4 regions of the Bradyrhizobium sp. CCBAU 45394 genome follow, and region 1 is predicted to be linked to each of the others. Evidence: predicted binding sites of a transcription regulator. Region 1 holds the regulator's gene; each other region holds the start of a gene.
What was found. The regulator LexA, encoded in region 1, represses DNA repair genes until DNA is damaged. The targets are predictions, from matches to a motif close to TGTTCNNNNTGTGTTCNG.
Positions count from the first base shown of each region.

Region 1 (2,946 bases):
CGTCGTATCCGAAGCGCAAGTCCTCGCTCACGGCCTTGAACGCGGACAGCCCTTCGCCGTAGAGGCCGCCGCCGAATTCCAGCCGCATGCGCGTCCGGTCCGGCACCCAGAGTTCAACGACGCGAATGAAGGTTTTCATCGAACGTGTCCGCCGCCTCAAGCCTTTGACAGCATCGGCGATCTGGCCGCGGAACGGACGTTCAAAATTCGGGCAGGGCCGCGCAAACTTCGTGCGATGGGCAGGTGCGAGCCTGATCTCGGCGGATTGGATTCCGGAAGACGCAAATCATACCATCTCGCCGGCCACGGCCGGCGATGGCAATTTCAATCCCGGCCCCGACCTCTGCGCCGGGGGGAGGTACATCAGCCGATCGGCAGGCGTGTGATCGTCGGCCTGTCAGCGATGATCTCCGGCTTGTGTTCACGCTCGCCGGCCGGCTGGGTCACCGGCAATTGCAGCACGGTCGCGCGCTGGCCTTCGACGAGTTGCGTCACGAGTACGTATTTGCCGTCGGGGAATTCGATCGCGTCATGATGGCGATCGGGAATGTGCGGATCGATCTTGCCGAACTTGCCGACGCGGGAGTTGATGGTGCGCGTCCAGATCCAGCGATTGTCGTAGCGGACGTTGTCGGCGAAGGCGAGCTCCGTTCCCGGCAGCAGGCAGACCGCGACGGACATGTCGGCCTCGGAGGCGAAGCCGCGCGTCGAGGTGCCGCGGAAGGTGGTCGTGACGATCGTCTCGCCGACTTGTGCGGGACGCGTCGCGACGGCATGCAGGCTGTAGTCACACATCGGGTGCTCCTCATTCAGGGATAGCGACCCGCGCCTCCTTCGGAGGCACTGGCCTCTATCAGAGTGGAAGCATGTTAGCGTCTTCTTGGTTGTAGGCAAATCTGCGGCTTGGGTCCGCAGGCTGCCATCACAATATCTTTTTCAAATGCCTCAGGAACAAAAACCGCTTCCGTGCATTTGGCGTGCGTCTCCGTCAGCGACCAGCAGGTGCCGACCAGCCCGAATATTGCCAGGCGGGTTGCGACGGCTGCGCGACGGCGTTGCGGGCATTGCGCAATTGCTCGCTCGTCGTCTGCGTTGCCTTGCGGGCATGGTGCGACTGCGCGGCGAAGGCTTGCGATGCCGACGCGGATGCTGCGATCAGCGCCACCGTGACGGTGCTCAAAACGATCTTGCGCATTGATTGCCTCCTCGATCTCCAGGGCCACGAAGCGATGAGGGCTTCGTGCGGCGTCGCGAGGATGTAGCGCTAGAGAGGGGCCGGATAATCTGAGCAAAACCAGAAAGACTATCCAGCCGGAGCGGACAATCGTCCGCTCCAATCGTCAACGACGCGGGTCGCCAACCGGCGGGCCGCGCTTAGGTGATTGCTTGAGCATGATCTCCGCGCAAGCGCGTCCTGCGCTTGTCGCGAGGGAAAACCGCTGCGCACTTTGCGCTAACGCGGCCCTCCAGTCCGGATCACGCTCAGTACTTCCGGTATAGGCCGATCAGCTTGCCCTGAATCTTCACTCGGTTGGGCGGCAGGATGCGGACCTCATAGGCCGCATTGGCGGGCTCGAGCGCGATCGAGGCGCCGCGGCGGCGGAAGCGCTTCAGCGTCGCTTCCTCGTCGTCGATCAGCGCCACCACGATGTCGCCGGTGTCGGCGCTCTCATTGCGCTGGATCAGCGCCATGTCGCCGTCGAGGATGCCGGCTTCGACCATCGAGTCGCCGCGCACTTCGAGCGCGTAGTGCTCGCCCGAGCCGAGCATGTCGGGCGGTACGCTGATGGTGTGGCTGCGGGTCTGCAACGCTTCGATCGGCGTGCCGGCCGCGATGCGGCCCATCACCGGCACCGCGACGGGGCGTTCGCCCTCGTCCGCGCTGGAGCTCGCTCGCACCTTGCCGAGATTGCCCTCGATGACGCTCGGCGTGAAGCCACGGCGGTTGCCAGCGGCGGCCTGCAGCTCGGGCAGCTTGATCACCTCGATCGCGCGGGCCCGGTTGGGCAGGCGCCGGATGAAGCCGCGCTCCTCCAGTGCGGTGATCAGGCGATGGATGCCCGACTTCGAGCGCAGGTCGAGCGCGTCCTTCATCTCGTCGAAGGAGGGCGGCACACCGCTTTCCTTCAAACGCTCGCTGATGAATCGCAGAAGCTCGTATTGTTTGCGCGTTAACATCTCGACCAAATCCCCCGGTTGATGTCGTTCGATTCCGAGACGGTGAATTCAGCGGCGAGCCGCCAGATGCTCGAAACAAATCATGAACGGACACTATATGTTCGATATGTGTTCCGCAACTGCTTAATTTACCGTGAACGCGACAAAGTTCGCGGAACGCGCAGGACCAGTGCGTTCAGGCGGGCAGTCGCAGCACCTCGCAAGGCGCGCCTGCCTCGGCCTTCGGCGCGAACGGCGCGCGCACGAGAAGTGCCTGCGCCGCAGCGAGATTCGCAAGCAGCGAGGAATCCTGATGATTGACGGGAAGGGCGACAAGCATGCCGTCGTCGCGCCGCTCCAGGCGCGCACGAAGATAGTCCTCGCGCTGGTCATTGGCGCCGACATCGCGGCCGAGCACGGCGCGCTCGCGACGATGGTGAATCACGGCGCGGCCCGACAGGGCGCGAATCAACGGCACCATGAACAGGAAGCCGCACACATAGGACGACACGGGATTGCCGGGCAGGCCGATCACCCCCATCGCCCCTAGCCGGCCGTGCATCATCGGCTTGCCCGGCCGCATCGCGATCTTCCAGAACGCCATCGCAATGCCTTCGGCCTTCAGCGCCTGCTGGACCAGATCGTGGTCGCCGACCGAGGCGCCGCCGATCGTGATCAGGATGTCGGCGCCGCTCTCTCGGGCACGGCGGATGCCGGCTGTGGTGGCCTCCAGCGTATCGGCGGCAACGCCGAGGTCGATGGTATCTGCGCCCTCCTGGCGGGCGAGGG
Region 1 covers NZ_LBIX01000158.1:46,665-49,610, reverse strand. The annotation lists gene WN73_RS18375 (GAF domain-containing protein) at 1-139, opposite strand, end outside; gene WN73_RS18370 (hypothetical protein) at 364-795, opposite strand; gene WN73_RS18365 (hypothetical protein) at 989-1,195, opposite strand; gene lexA (transcriptional repressor LexA) at 1,483-2,178, opposite strand; gene WN73_RS18355 (molybdopterin molybdotransferase MoeA) at 2,354-2,946, opposite strand, start outside.

Region 2 (2,946 bases), on a different contig from region 1:
CCTGGGCTTATCCGGCAAGGCCGCGTCGGCCGCGAGCTGGTCCCAGTGAAACAGGGCAAGCACCGGACCGCCGGTATCGTAGAAGGCGACGGCCTCGCCGGTCGCCTTCAGCCGGCGCGAAAAGCCCAGCGCATCATAGAACGCGATGCTGGCGCGAATGTCGCTCACACCCAGCGTGATGACCGTGAGCCGCGGCACCGGGGGCGGCAGTTCCTTACTCATGACACACCTCGTTCGCCTCGGCTCCTAGAACAGGCTGAGCTGATCGCCGTTCCGCTTCGGCCGCGCGAAGTGATCCATCGTCAGTTTTGCGCGACGCTTGTTGAGCCCCAGCCTGTCGCAGGCGATCTCGAAGCGGCGGCCGATGGTCCAGGCCATCGGGCCGGTGCCCTTCATGCGCTCGCCCCATTTCGCGTCGTAGTCGCGGCCGCCGCGCATGTCGCGGATCAGCGTGAAGACGTGGCGATAGCGGTCCGGATAGTTCGCCATCAGCCATTCGCGGAAGAGGTCGCGCACCTCCAGCGGCAGCCGCAGCAGCACGTAGGAGGCTTCCTTGACGCCGGCATGGGCGGCCGCATCGAGAATTCGCTCGATCTCGGAATCGTTCAGCGCGGGAATCACTGGCGCGACCATCACGGTGGTGGGAATGCCGGCATCGGAGAGCTGCTTCAGCGCCTCCAGCCGCTTCGGCGGCGTCGAGGCCCGCGGCTCCATGGTGCGCGCCAGCTTTGGATCGAGCGAAGTCACCGAGATCGCGACCTTGGCGAGGTTGCGCTTGGCCATGCGCGAGAGAATGTCGATGTCACGCACCACCAGCGCCGATTTGGTGACGATGCCGACGGGATGACCAGCGCGCTCCAGCGCCTCCAGGATGCCGCGCATGATTTTTCGCTCGCGCTCGATCGGCTGATAGGGATCGGTGTTGGTGCCGATCGCGATCATCCGCGGCTCATAGCCTGCTGCTGCGAGCTCCTTCTCGAGCAGCGCCGGGGCCTCCGGCTTGACGAACAGTTTGGACTCGAAGTCGAGCCCGGGCGACAGGCCGAGATAGGCATGGGTCGGCCGCGCGAAACAGTAGACGCAGCCGTGCTCGCAGCCGCGATAGGGGTTGATCGAGCGGTCGAAGCCGATATCGGGGGAATCGTTGCGGGTGATCACCTTGCGCGAGGTGTCGACCGCGACCGTGGTCTTGAATGGCGGCAGCTCTTCCAGGCTCTGCCAGCCGTCGTCGAAGGCGACGCGCGCCTCGGCCTCATAGCGGCCGCTGGCGTTGGACTGCGCGCCCCGCCCCCGCCTGCGCTGCTTGTCGATGGCGACAGCGAGCTCGGGGAAATCAGAAGGCGCACCCGCCGGCTCGGAGGGCGCCGTGACCGGCGGGTGCTTGAGAGCATGAGAGGATGCTGGACTCATGAAGCCAAGATAGCACGCCAAAGGAACAAATCAAGAACAAGAACAAAAAACGTGAAAACAACCCCATGCACAGTAGAGGCGCCCAAACTTCGGGCGCCTGCCTTTGACCTCACGCAACATCGCCGTCACCACGATCTCGTTTGATGCCGCGAAGGATCGATCGCGCCGGAACTCGGTTGGTGACGATCCCGGGTGAAGGTCGGCAGGAACATGACAAATCAACAACAATCGGCCGCCGCGAGCAGCGACCTCGATCTCCTCGATCGCTACTGGCGCGCCGCCAACTACCTCTCTGTCGGGCAGATCTACCTGCTCGACAACCCCCTGCTGCGCGAACCGCTGCGGGCCGAGCACATCAAGCCGCGTTTGCTCGGCCATTGGGGCACGACGCCCGGCTTGAACTTCATCTACGCCCATCTCAACCGCGTCATCCGCGCGCTGGACCTCAACGTGCTCTATGTCTGCGGTCCCGGCCATGGTGGCCCGGGCATGGTCGCCAACACTTATCTCGAAGGCAGCTACAGCGAGATCTATCCTAACATCGCGCGCGATGCGGACGGATTGCGCAAGCTATTCCGGCAGTTCTCCTTCCCCGGCGGCATCCCGAGCCACGCCGCGCCGGAGACGCCCGGCTCGATCCACGAAGGCGGCGAGCTCGGCTACGCGCTGGTGCACGCCTATGGCGCGGCGCTCGACAATCCCGACCTGGTCGTCGCCTGCGTCGTCGGCGACGGCGAGGCCGAAACCGGCCCGCTCGCGGCGTCCTGGCACTCCAACAAGTTCCTGAATCCGGCGCATGACGGCGCGGTGCTGCCGATCCTGCACCTCAACGGTTACAAGATTGCCAACCCGACCGTGCTCGGACGAATGTCTGACAGCGAGATCCGCGATCTGTTCCGCGGGTTCGGCCACGAGACCCTGTTCGTCGAGGGCGACGATCCCAAATTGATGCACCGGATCATGGCGGATGCGCTCGACGTCGCATTCGCCAGCATCCGCTCGATCCAGCAGCACGCCCGCGACGGGCGCAAAAACGTCGAGCGGCCACGCTGGCCGATGATCGTGCTGCGCAGCCCGAAGGGCTGGACCGGTCCGAAGGAAGTCGACGGCAAGAAGGTCGAAGGTTTTTGGCGCGCGCATCAGGTGCCGGTCGCAAGCTGCCGCGAGAACCCTGCGCATCTGAAGGTGCTCGAAGACTGGATGCGCAGCTACGAGCCGGAGAAACTGTTCGACGCGAGCGGCGCGCTCGTCCCCGAGCTCCAGGCGCTGGCACCCGAGGGCAATCGCCGCATGGGCGCCAATCCGCATGCCAATGGCGGATTGCTGAAGAAGGAGCTGAAGCTGCCGGACTTCCGCAGCTTTGCCGTCGAAGTGCCGCAGCCCGGCGCCGTCACGGGGGAAGCGACGCGCGAGCTCGGCAAATTTTTGCGCGACGTCATCCGCCTCAACGCGCAAGAGCGCAACTTTCGCATCATGGGTCCGGACGAGACGGCGTCAAACCGGCTCGATGCGGTGTTCGAGACGACCGAACGTGTC
Region 2 covers NZ_LBIX01000177.1:148,266-151,211, reverse strand. The annotation lists gene WN73_RS41495 (VOC family protein) at 1-222, opposite strand, end outside; gene WN73_RS41490 (PA0069 family radical SAM protein) at 247-1,410, opposite strand; gene WN73_RS41485 (phosphoketolase family protein) at 1,621-2,946, shown strand, end outside.
Region 2: the regulator LexA is predicted to act here: its motif matches at 1,432-1,449, upstream of WN73_RS41490 (PA0069 family radical SAM protein).

Region 3 (2,946 bases), on a different contig from region 1:
TTCAGGCCGAGGCGAATGAGCTGCGCGGTCTCGGCGCCTTCACCCGCACTGCGCGAGGCCGATGCAATGGCCGCGGCGGCCTGCGGCTGGCCATAGCCGAGATTGACCAGCGCGGAGATCGCATCCGCCACCGGGCGCGGCGCGCGCTGGTCGTCGACGGCACCGGCAAGATGCACCACGGCGGGATCGACATTGGCGAAGGCCGGCGCCTTGTCCTTCAATTCGGTGACGATGCGCTCGGCCACCTTGGGGCCGACGCCCGGCGTGCGTGCCACCGCGGCCTTGTCGCGCAGCGCAATCGCATTGGCGAGGTCGGAGGGCGCCAGCGTGCCGAGCACGGCGAGCGCGACCTTGGCGCCGACGCCCTGCACGGTCTGGAGCAGGCGAAACCATTCGCGCTCCTGGTCGGTGCGGAAGCCGAACAGCTTGATCTGGTCCTCGCGGACATAGGTCTCGATCGACAGCACGGCGGCCTCGCCGGGCGACGGCAGATGCTGCAGCGTGCGCGTCGAGCAGTGCACCTGGTAGCCGACGCCGCCGACGTCGAGGATGACGAAATCCTCGCCGTAGGAATCGATCAGGCCCTTCAGCTTGCCGATCATGATTGCGCAGCGCTCTTCTTGTTACCTCCCCCCTTGTGGGGGAGGTCGGATCGCCGAAGGCGATCCGGGAGGGGGGTAAGCCACAGACGCCGGCGCCCGGGGCTACCCCCCTCCCCAACCCTCCCCCACAAGGGGGGAGGGAGAAGAGTGTGCGTGCGGCTCATGTTGCGCCTCATGACTCGAACTTAAACTCCCACCACCTTCAGCCTGAGCGCCGTGCTCTGGCGGTGATGGGCGTGGGTGATGGCGATGGCGAGCGCGTCGGCAGCGTCGGCTGACGGCGGTTCGGCCTTCGGCAGCAATATCTTCAGCATCATCGCGATCTGTTGCTTATCGGCATGGCCGGCGCCGACCACAGTCTTCTTCACCTGGTTCGGCGCATATTCGGCGACGCTGATGCCGAACATTGCGGGCGCCAGCATGGCGACGCCCCGGGCCTGGCCGAGCTTCAGCGTCGCAACGCCGTCCTTGTTCACAAAAGTCTGCTCGACGGCGGCTTCCATCGGCTTGTGATCGGATAGGACAGAGGCGAGCCCTTCGTGGATCGCGAGCAGGCGGCTGGACAGCGGCAGGTCGTCCGGCGGTTCCACCGAACCGCAGGCGACATAGATCAGGCGGTTGCCCTCAGCCTCGATCACGCCCCAGCCGGTACGGCGGAGGCCAGGGTCGATGCCGATGATGCGAACGGGGCCACGAATCGGGAGCGCAGTCATGGGCCAGTGATAGCGGCTGGCTGCGGCGGGGGAAACAGAAACAGAACGGAAGTAACAGGGGAAGTGTCGCTCTTCGCCTCTCCCCGCTTGCGGGGAGAGGCCGGAATGCGCGCGAAGCGCGGATTCCGGGTGAGGGGGACTCCACGAGTCCCTCTATCACCGCCGACGCGGAAACAGCCCCTCACCCCAACCCTCTCCCCGCAGAGCGGGGCGAGGGCGCACACCGTTCGTGTGTCCCCTACCCGCCCATCTTGGCAATAAGCGCGTCCGACACCTCGAAATTGGCGTAGACGTTCTGGACGTCGTCGTGCTCGTTGAGCAGGTCCATCAGCTTGAGCAGCTTCTCGCCGGTCTCGTCATCGACGGCGACCGTGTTCTGCGGCTTCCAGATCAGCGCGGCCTTGCGCGGCTCGCCGAACTTGGCTTCCAGCGCCTTGGCGACGTCGCGATAGCCTTCGGTCGAGGCGTAGATCTCGTGTCCGCCTTCGCCGGAGACGACGTCGTCTGCGCCGGCCTCGATCGCGGCATCGAGCACCGCGTCGTCGGAAGCGACGCTGCGGTCGTATTCGATGATGCCGGTGCGGTCGAACATGAAGGAGACCGAACCGGTTTCGCCGAGATTGCCGCCCGACTTGGTGAAGAAGGAGCGGATGTCGGAGGCGGCGCGGTTGCGGTTGTCGGTCAGCGCCTCGACGATGACGGCGACGCCGCCGGGGCCATAGCCCTCGTAGCGGATCTCGTCATAGTTCTCGCCGTCGCTGCCGAGCGCCTTCTTGATGGCGCGCTCGATATTGTCCTTCGGCATGTTCTCCGCGCGCGCGGCGATCACGGCGGCGCGGAGGCGCGGGTTCATGGCGGGGTCGGGCGTGCCGAGCTTGGCGGCGACGGTGATTTCCCGCGCCAGCTTGCCGAACAGCTTCGACTTCTGGGCATCCTGCCGCCCCTTGCGGTGCATGATGTTCTTGAATTGGGAATGTCCGGCCATGCGTGGTCTCGTAAAGGAATCGTGCGCCTAAGGTGAGCGTGGGAAGCGCGGCCTTATAGGCCGCCAACCCACCGGAATGAAAGAGGCTCTACGACTTTAAGGTAACACCGTAGTGGCCCTTGCCCAGATGTCAGGCATCGTTAACCCTGACTTCATTCCGGCCTGCGAAAATAGCGTACGACCGTCCCCCGACAAGAGAGACTTGATGGCGTTCGGACTATTTCGGAAGCCTCTGCCGGACATGGCTGCGCCCGCGGCCGCCCCGCAGGCTGCGGCGCCGCCGGCCCATTCCGAGCCCGGCCCGGCCGCTGAGAGCGATTCTGCCAGGGAAATCCTGGAACTGCTGGAACTCGAGCTGGGCGCGATGATTCGCCAGCTCGAGCGCGCCGCCAATTCGGTGGCCGGCGGCGCCGAAGCGACCGCCACGACGCTTGCGGCCATCCGCGACCGGACCGACGCCCTGACCGGCCGCACCAACGCCGCACAGTCGACCGCATCCACCTTCGCCCATGCCGCCGACAAGTTCACCCAGTCCGCGCTGGGCATCGGCGCGCAGGTTCGCGCGGCCGGCAAGCTCGCCGACGAGGCCAGTGCCGCGGCGCAGGAAGCCCGCGCCAATGTCGACCGACTGCGCGAGTCCTCCGCC
Region 3 covers NZ_LBIX01000012.1:267,540-270,485, reverse strand. The annotation lists gene ruvA (Holliday junction branch migration protein RuvA) at 1-602, opposite strand, end outside; gene ruvC (crossover junction endodeoxyribonuclease RuvC) at 788-1,315, opposite strand; gene WN73_RS08420 (YebC/PmpR family DNA-binding transcriptional regulator) at 1,554-2,300, opposite strand; gene WN73_RS08415 (methyl-accepting chemotaxis protein) at 2,506-2,946, shown strand, end outside.
Region 3: the regulator LexA is predicted to act here: its motif matches at 1,346-1,363, upstream of ruvC (crossover junction endodeoxyribonuclease RuvC).

Region 4 (2,946 bases), on a different contig from region 1:
CGGCTGCGAGCCGCGCCACGAGCTGTGCCAGCGCATCGGTGGCGCGCCGGCTCTTGGCGGGATACCAGATTACATAGATACCGGTCGGCCATTTTGCGAAAGCCTCCGAGAAGGCTTCGCCCAGCCGTTCGAACTCGTTCTTTGCCTCGAACGGCGGGTCGATCAGCACGAGCCCGCGCCGCTCCTTCGGCGGCACGAAGGCCGGCAGTGCCACCCAGCCGTCGAGATCGACCACGCGTGCCTGCTCGTCGCGGCGCAGCACGTCGATCAGCGCCTTGCGTGCCTTCGGCTCGAGTTCGCAGGCGACGAGGCGGTCCTGCGGCCTGAGCAGGCCGCGCGCGATCAGCGGCGAACCTGGATAGGCCTTGAGCTCGCCCTTCGGATTGAAGGCGCGGACGATGTCGAGATAAGGCTTTGTCAGCGCCGCGGTCTCGTTCGACAGGCGCGCCTGCATCAGTCGCGCGATGCCGGTTAGCCATTCGCCACCGCGCCGCGCCTCGTCGCTTTCGAGATCGTAGAGGCCGGCGCCGGCATGGGTGTCGATGACGCGGAACGCCCCCGGCTTGTCCTGCAAATAAGTGAGGATGCGCGCCAGCACGATGTGCTTGATGACATCGGCAAAGTTGCCGGCATGAAAGGCGTGACGGTAGTTCATGGCGGAGAGTTACGACATCGCGCGATGAAAGTAACTCCCGTCATTCCCGGGCGGTACGTAGCACCGAACTGCGCACCATAGTTCACGCTTCGCGTGCCCCGGAATGACGGAGCTGATTTTGCAGCTACCCACCCCTGATCGGCGGCATCGTCACCTGGTCGCGGCGGCAGGCGCGGCGGTCCATCTCCTCGCAGGCGCGGAATTGCAGGTCCTTGCTGAGGCAGATGCGGACCTCGGACAGCCGCGTCCGGTTGCAGGTGACCGAGACGGCGGCGCTGCCGAGGCCCGGATTGGCCTTGATGAAGGCCTCCTCGACGTCGGCAGGCGCCACGGTCTTGGCCTGCGACAATTCGAGATATTCGGCCGGAATCTTGATCGCGGCGCGCGCTTTCCTGATCGTCTCGAAATAGCTGCGGTCGGCGAGCCCCGAGCAGGTGCCGTGCTTGTCCCACTCGTTGAAGATCAGGCCCGGCGCCGGCATCAGGTCGAGCATCGAGGAGACGATGCTGCGGTTCAGCCGCGGCGCCGGCCGCTGGCAATATTCCGGGAAGCCGTTCTCATATTGCGGCCACAGCCCGTGCACCACGAAGGAATAGGGCCGGCCGCTGCACTGGATCTGGGAGCGGCCGCCGCGCTCCGCCGCCTCCTCGCAGAAGGAGGGCGACCACGAGAGCGACAGCACATAGAAATCGAATTCGCCGGGCGCGTTCTGCCGCCTGTCCTGCGCTGTCGCGACGCCCGCCGGCAAGACCAGCCCGGCGGCAAAGGTCAAGGCCAGGGTCAGCGAGATCATCAGGCGGGAGAACGAATGCAATCTGGAATGAAACATGGCGACGCCCCTCAACTAGACTGTGCAATCGAGCCTAGCAGGCGATAAGAACATTTCAAGAACAAAATTCGGGCGGCCCTCGTCAGGCCGCTGGCCCGGTCCGAATCAGGGCTGTCGAATTACTGCTTGGCGGCGCGACAGGCCGGATTGTAGGCCCAGTTGCGGTCGAGCCCGACCACGCACCATTCGACACCATTGCCGTAACCGGCGAAGCCGCCATCCTCGATGATCGAGAAATGCACCTTGCGCACCTTGCCGTCGTTCAGCATGGCCTCGCCGGTGCAATAACGGCGCGGAATATTGTCGGACTGCCAGGGTCGGAACGCGGTCTCGTGCACGGCGGAGAAGCCGGTGATCTTCAACGAGGAATTCCAGAAGGCGCTTTCCTTCTCCCAGAACTGGGTGGCGATCGTCGGCAGCGCCTTGTCGCAATCTGCCACATTGCCGTCATAGCGCGGTCCGCTCAGCCAGAAATTCAGCTCCAGCGGATTGGCGGCCCTGGCCTCACCGAGCGACAGCGCCCCGAACATGAGGCCGAGCACGGCGGCAAAGCGGAGCGATTTCAGGGAGGTCGAGGCGCGCATGGGCAATCCAGACAGATGATCTGCGGAGGTCGGACGGTGCCGCGAAGGGCGGGTGAGGTCAAGTGCAGCGCGGCAACACTTGGCCAGGAGTTGACCAGAACGTCGCATCCGACAGGGCTTCAGTTCTTTTCACTTCCGTCCCGGCACCGTAAACTGGCGCCAACCAATTGGAGTAACGGGAAATGCGAATCATTGCGGCCGCGGGCCTTCTTGCCCTGGGTATGATGGCGGGCCAGTCGGCGCGCGCCGATATCCTTCCTGTACCCCCGTTCAAGGGCAACGACACCGGCGGCATCATCGCCTATTCGATGGCCAATCAGGTCGACGCGCGGCAGGTCGCGGTCGATCATTGCGCGCGGTACGGCAAGGTCGTCAAATTCCTCGGCGTGCAGGCCTATGAGGGCGGCTACATCTCGTTCTCCTGCCGCTGGGTGCCCTATGGCGCCGCCAGCCAGCCGATCCGCACGCTGTACTGAGGCGTTTTCGTAACGCAGCGATCTCTCAGCCGGGAGCTTCCCACATGACGCGCAAACTTGCTTTGCTCGGCTCGGCCCTTTGCCTTGTGGTGTCGGCAGGCGGCGCCAGTGCCGACGATCTGCCGGTGCGCAAGGCCGGCCTGTGGGAATTGAAAATGGTCAGGACCGGCTCGCAGATGCCGGAAATGACCATGCAGCACTGCACCGACGAGACCGTCGACAAGGAGATGAACAACAACGTCTCCCCGATGGCCAAGCAGATCTGCGCCAAGCAGGACATCAAGAAGACCGCGACCGGTTATGTCAGCGATTCCGAGTGCAGCGTCGCCGGCATCAGCACCACCTCGCACGCCGAGATCACCGGCGATTTCAACTCGGCCTATACGGTGAAGACCACCTCGC
Region 4 covers NZ_LBIX01000167.1:96,818-99,763, reverse strand. The annotation lists gene WN73_RS24515 (23S rRNA (adenine(2030)-N(6))-methyltransferase RlmJ) at 1-655, opposite strand, end outside; gene WN73_RS24510 (ribonuclease T2 family protein) at 780-1,484, opposite strand; gene WN73_RS24505 (hypothetical protein) at 1,604-2,068, opposite strand; gene WN73_RS24500 (hypothetical protein) at 2,251-2,544, shown strand; gene WN73_RS24495 (DUF3617 domain-containing protein) at 2,589-2,946, shown strand, end outside.
Region 4: the regulator LexA is predicted to act here: its motif matches at 1,531-1,548, upstream of WN73_RS24510 (ribonuclease T2 family protein).